2 regions of the Pseudoalteromonas sp. NZS11_1 genome follow, and region 1 is predicted to be linked to the other one. Evidence: riboswitches for the same ligand, from Rfam matches in the RefSeq annotation. Region 1 holds a riboswitch; the other holds the start of a gene.
The links. Region 1 has a riboswitch for lysine ahead of dapA (4-hydroxy-tetrahydrodipicolinate synthase). Riboswitches for the same ligand answer to the same signal wherever they lie in the genome.

Region 1 (3,192 bases):
TTAGACAGTGGATTTGCTTTTACCGCGTACCACAGTTTTACATCGGTTTGCGCAACTAAACGTGCAAGATGCGCGTTTAGTTGATCTAGGTCGTAAACAAAAAAAGGTGTATCAAGTTGTTGTGTAATTGTATTTACAGCGGTTTTGATAGGCGTGCTCAAAAAGCTCATTATCGTAAAACCTCTTCAAGCAATAATGATGCATCGCTTTTTTCGTCGCGGTATTTAACTATTAACGCACACGACATGCTTAGGCCTTGCTCGCGCGCCCACTCGTTTGAAGCAGGGCGAGAGCCCGGTATTACAATGGCATATTCTGGGATTGGCTCGCCTTTATCAAGTTGGCGCTCGTTTACGCAGTCGTATACCGGAATAGTTGCTGATAAACGCACGCCTGGGGCAAGTACTGCGCCTTTTTTAATAACTACACCTTCAACAATAATACAGCCAGCGCCAATAAAGGCGTCGTCTTCTACAACTACTGGGCTTGCACCAATTGGCTCAAGTACACCACCAAGCTGCACTGCAGCACTTAAATGTACGTTTTTACCTACTTGTGCACACGAGCCAACTAATGCGTGGCTATCTACCATTGTGCCTTCGTCGATATATGCACCAATGTTTACATACGCTGGTGGCATAATAATCGTGCCTTTAGCAACATAAGCACCACGGCGAACACTAGAGCCACCCGGCACCATACGTACGCCATCGTCAGTACTAAATTCTTGCGGAGCTAAGTTATGCTTATCAACAAAACCACCGGCAAACTCAGTATTAGTGCCATTTTTAAAGGCATCCAAAATGCCTTGTTTTACTTCTACGTTAGCTTGCCATTGGCCGCTTTCGTTTTGTGATGCTGCGCGTACTGCGCCCGATTCTAAATTATTTAATAGTTCTAACCAGCTCATTATAAAAACCTGTATTTAATGCCAAGATAAAATGGTGTTGTTTGCAGTTGTGATGCAATCGGTTTGAGTTAACTCAAGGTGTGTTAAAGGTGGACGAAGTTGCGGGCTGCTTAAGCGACCTTGCAAATGCATCAATACCTTTACGGGAATAGGGTTTGCAACAGCAAATAGGCTATTAATAGCGCTTGACCACTGGGCAAATAAATTAGGGTGTTGACCACTTAAGCTGCGTTTAACAAACTCGTGAGTTTGTGCGGGCCATGCATTTGCAGCTACCGACACTAACCCTTTTGCGCCAGCTTGAGCAAAATAAGGCATTAGCGCATCGTCGCCACTAAAAATAGCTAAATTAGGTGCAGCTTGGCGATAAGCTTCAAACTGAGCAATGCTGCCGCTCGCTTCTTTTAACGCCCATAAATTTTTATTATTTTGTAAGTTTTGAATTGTTGCCGTTGGAATGCTAACAGCACTTCGACCCGGTACGTTATAAAGCATACACGGGTGAACACTTGCATTAAGTAGGCTTTCAAACCAATGAGTTTGACCTATAGCGCCAGGCTTTGCATAAAGCGGTGAGCCAAGTAAAAAGCTATGAATTGGGAGTGTATTACAGTAGTTAACCCACTCAATTTGTTGCTTTAAGTTACTACCGCCCACAGCAACCATGAGTGGTACTGCTGGTTTTAGCTGGCATACGTGTTCAACAATGGCTTGTTGCTCTTTTAGCGTTAGTGCTAAACCTTCGCCCGTGCTGCCAAGTAGTAAAATACCGTTATGCGCTGCTTCTTGATTGCTAACCAGTTTAGTTAACGTGTTGTAGTCAACATCGCCGTGTTGATCAAATGGCGTTACGAGCGCGGTCCACAATGAGTAGTCGTTTAAATTGAAGTTGTTGATCATCTCTCACGAACTTATAATTTGTACCAACTTTATTAAAAGCGTGATCATTTTAGCGATAACTAATTTAATGCAATTGGTATTATTCGAAGAGTTAAAAAGCTTTATGGAAGGAGCCGCATTAACGTCGTTCGAACTAATAATTCGAAGAGCGAATGGGCTTAAAATAATAGGGCGCACGGCCTTAATATTTAAGACCAGAAGCTCTCCACCAAACTAATAAGCTGCTTTTATAAGCAGCTATTGGTGACAGTCGCTAGGGTTCAACCTAGTCGCCCGAAATAAACACCTCGCAAAAGTGGTTACTTCTCGGCGTTAATTCCCCTCACGTATGCTCACTGGAGTTTGCGCTCCTAACATACGCTACCTGAATAACGCACCTCTTCTAGCCCTTTACACCTGTTTGTAGAGTAAAAACTTACAAACCTGTGCAATTTAAATAGGGTAATTACGGCGATTAAAGCATTTTAGCCGTCTAGGTGTCAAGCGACTAAATGCATATTCATTCATCCATAATGGGAGTGGTTACGTATTGGGTGCTTTTCTCGTACACTAGCAATATAAGTAGTGAGGTATTTAATTAGTATGGAAAAATTTAGCGATATTTATAAGCGAGCGGTAGAGCGAAAAGGCTCCGAAAAAATGCTTAAGTTATTACTTGCAAAACCGCTATCTAAAAAACAACTAAGCACGTTAAGTGACGACGATTGGCTTGAGGAATTTACTCGAAAAGTATTTCAAAGCGGCTTTTATTGGTCAGTCATTAATAATAAGTGGCCAGGCTTTAGAGAGGTTTTTTGGGATTTTAGCGTTGATAAGTTATTAATGATGCCACCTGATATGCTGGAACAAAAAGCAACGGATGAGCGAATCGTTCGTAACTATAAAAAAGTAAAAACAATTACCGAAAATGCTTACATGATCCACGAAATAGCAGGGGAACATGGCAGTTTTAGCCAGTTTGTCGCTAATTGGCCAGCAGACGATATTATTGGTTTATGGGCGTATTTAAAAAAACATGGTTCGCGTTTAGGCGGAAATACAGGACCTTATGCGCTACGAGCACTTGGTAAAGATACTTTTTTACTATCACGCGATGTAGAGAATTACTTACGTGCTCATAAAATTATAGACGGCGGCTTACAAACTAAAAAATCACTGAGTGCTGCCCAAGCTTTTTTTAATGAAATGCAAAAGCAAAGCGGCTTAAGTATGCAAGAGTTAAGTTTAATTGTTGCTTATGGCGTTGGTGACAACCGTGTTGGTATAAGTCAGCAATAATAGGAATTACCATGAAATTAGTGCCAAGATACACAGACATTACGGAAAACTTTGCGATAGAAGATTTCCCTGCAAGTGTTGCCTTTCCTCAGTTATTACTGTGG
Region 2 (3,192 bases), on a different contig from region 1:
CGATGCTTTTTATTAACCGACTTTGTTAAGTAATTTTGTTAAGTAACTTTACTAGGTGATTTTACTAGGTAACTTTACTAGGTGATTTTCCTGAATAACGATTACTTACGCAGCAAAATCATTTTCTAATAAACGGCTATGAATAGACTGTACTACGTTATCTGACTCAGTTTGCTCTACTAAAAAGCACAGGTTGTGCTTACTAGCACCGTGACAAATTAATCGAATGTTAAAGTCTTTTAGTACACTCATTAAGTTCATTTCGTGTTGGCGTAATTGAATCTCAGAGCCAATAAGTGCCACCAGTGTTAGGTTGTTTTCTACCGAAACATGGCAAAACTCTGCAAGCTTATCTAGGCATTCTTGATCGAGCTCTGGGCGCGATGCGTTCTGCGCGTTATCAAGGGTTATAGCTACGCTGATTTCTGATGTAGTTACCAAATCTACCGATATATTATATTCGCTTAATAGTGTAAATACGCGTGCTAAAAAGCCGCTTGCTAGGAGCATTTCTGGGCTTTTAAGCGTAAGCAATATTTGGTTTTTACGTTGCGTTACTGCGCGTATACCTGGTTGCTGCGATTTTTCGCGCTCAATCCATGTACCGCCACGCTCTGGCTCGCGGCTAGAGCCTACAAATACATTAATGTGGCTACGGCTCGCTGGTAAAATAGTTGCTGGGTGCAATACTTTTGCGCCAAAGGTCGCCATTTCAGCGGCTTCGTCAAAACTTAAACGAGCAATGGGTGTCGCTTTTGCGCATAAACGCGGGTCGGTGCTAAAAATACCCACTACGTCGGTCCAAATATGCACGCTTTTAGCGTTGATTGCTTCAGCTAATAATGCAGCGCTATAGTCAGAACCACCACGTCCAAGCGTTGTTGTTTGACCGTATTCGTCACTGCCAATAAAGCCCTGAGTCACAATTACTTGAGCGTCTAATAACGGGATTAAATGTTCTTTAGCGGCTTGCGCTGTGGCTGCAACATTTGGCGTTGCTTTACCAAATTGGCTGTCGGTTTTAAGCACCTTGCGCACATCAAAGCGATCGGCGTTTAAACCTTGTAAACGCAGCACTTGTGCAAACAAATACGACGACAAACGCTCACCAAAGCTAAGTAGCTCGTCGTGTTGCTGATCGGTTGTTAGTGACTCTTGAGCCAATGTTTGAAATGCTTTTAGGGTTTCGTTAAAGCCAACCGCTAAATCGGCATCTAGCGATAACTCATCTAAAATAGTTTGTTGAATAGCAAGCACACCGTTTATGTGTTCTTGGCGCTCACTTGAGGTAATACTTGGTTTGCACAGTGCAACTAAGTGGTTAGTTACGCCGGCACTAGCGCTCACGGCAACAATACGTACGCTTTTATCTGCAACAATAATTTCGCTACAGCGACTCATCGCTTCAAAGTTGGCAACACTGGTTCCGCCAAATTTGGCAACGATGTAATCTGATTTTGCGCTTAACTCTGTTTGAAGTACTGTTTGTGGCGCTGATTGGGTAGTCATTTAGTCTCCTTTCGCGGTATCCAAACCGCAATAAAACAAGAAGAACTTGGCAAAGGAATGCTTAAAGATAAGTCCACTGCCAGAAGCTCTCCACCTATATTGGTGACAGTTTTGAGGATTCAGCCCCATAAACCGAAAAACAATGACGACGTATCATTATTTTCCTCGGCGAGTACTTCCCTCCTTAATGATCATTGGCTTTCGTCGCCTAACATTAAGTACCTAAGTATCGCACCTCTTCTGAATGCTTTATTAACCAGTGGCTAATAAAACAAAACCCCACTAAGTAGCGGGGCTTTGAAAGTTATCGTTTAGACGTCTAGCTGTCAAGCATTTAATAATTTATGAGTTAAATAAAACTGCCCATGTAATAAGAGCCTGCATAACCTACGGTGTAGCAAATTAATAAATGCAGCGATAAACGCAAGTAGCTCATAAAGGTAAGCGCTTTAACTTTGCTCATGGCAATAATACCCGCAGCCGACCCAATGATAAGCATTGAACCGCCCACGCCCGTTGCATAAGTAAACGACAACCAGTGTTGTTGGCTCATTACTATATCGGCTTTTAATAAAGCAGCAGTAAGCGGTACGTTATCGACCCCTGCTGATAATATGCCCATTAAGTAGTTTGCGTACTCAGGTGCCATTACCGTGTATAGGTCGGTAAATTTACTTAGCATACCAATTTCTTTAAGTGCGCCTACAAGTAAAAGTACACCTACAAAAAACAATAATGTGTCGTATTCTATATCGCGAACAAAATCGATTATGTCTTTGTTTATGTCTTTTTTGCGCATTAAAAATTGCGCTACTAAAAACATCACTGATAAGCCAAACAAGAAGGTTAATAAAGGCGGTACGCTGTAAACTACACTCAGCATAAGTGTGCTCACTACGGTAGATAAAAATATAACAGCGATGGTAATGTCGGTTTTTTCAATGCGGGTTTTACCTGCACCAGCAAACTCAACACGCCCTTTCATACCGATAGATAGTAACGCGGCTAGCAGCATAACGCTTGCAAGTGCTGGCGCTATAAGTAGTAATAAATGAGCAATGGTTACTTTGCCATCTAAAAATATCATTAGTGTGGTTACGTCACCTGTTATTAGCGATACCCCACCTGAGTTAACCCCAAACACAATAAGCGTGGCGTATTTAATGAGCTTTTTAGGTTCAAGTTTTAACGACATAACAACCGCAAGCGATATAAGCGTAGCTGTTACGTTGTCTGAAATCGACGAAAACAAAAATGCAAAACCACCCACTAAAAACATGAGCTTTTTTTCGCTAATACTTTTTGGCATAACGCGGTGAACAATGTTTTCTATAAACCCCTTTGAATTTAAATACGCTACAAAGGTCATTGCAGCCATTAAAAATAACCATAACGAGGCAATTTCTAAAATATTTTCATTTAAAAGGTGTTGAATCGTATCGGGCCTTTGCCCGTGTAGAGGGTATATAAAAAGAAGAATCCAGCAAAGCGTACCAAAAAACAGCGTGGTTTTAGCTTTATTGACATGGATTATATCTTCTATAACGATCAGTAAAAATGCAATCGCTATCAGGGTTAGAATAATCGAGGAAACCATGGTAGTTAAACAACCTTTGATATAGTTTTAAAGAACACACAAATAACATTCCATTTCATGTGCCTATTTTCGGCGCGAATTTTAGC

Region 2: it holds a riboswitch for lysine, as region 1 does, so the genes downstream of both, lysC (lysine-sensitive aspartokinase 3) here and dapA (4-hydroxy-tetrahydrodipicolinate synthase) in region 1, are expected to answer to the same signal.

The regions. Positions count from the first base shown of each region.
Region 1 is NZ_JADYXK010000012.1:95,681-98,872, reverse strand. Features, by position in the region: gene I6F44_RS10635 (PLP-dependent decarboxylase) at 1-170, opposite strand, end outside; gene I6F44_RS10630 (2,3,4,5-tetrahydropyridine-2,6-dicarboxylate N-succinyltransferase) at 170-910, opposite strand; gene dapA (4-hydroxy-tetrahydrodipicolinate synthase) at 926-1,810, opposite strand; lysine riboswitch at 2,001-2,200, opposite strand; gene I6F44_RS10620 (DNA-3-methyladenine glycosylase I) at 2,393-3,088, shown strand; gene I6F44_RS10615 (protein adenylyltransferase SelO) at 3,100-3,192, shown strand, end outside.
Region 2 is NZ_JADYXK010000016.1:42,251-45,442, reverse strand. Features, by position in the region: gene I6F44_RS12385 (4'-phosphopantetheinyl transferase family protein) at 1-33, shown strand, start outside; gene lysC (lysine-sensitive aspartokinase 3) at 106-1,509, opposite strand; lysine riboswitch at 1,585-1,757, opposite strand; gene nhaD (sodium:proton antiporter NhaD) at 1,859-3,106, opposite strand.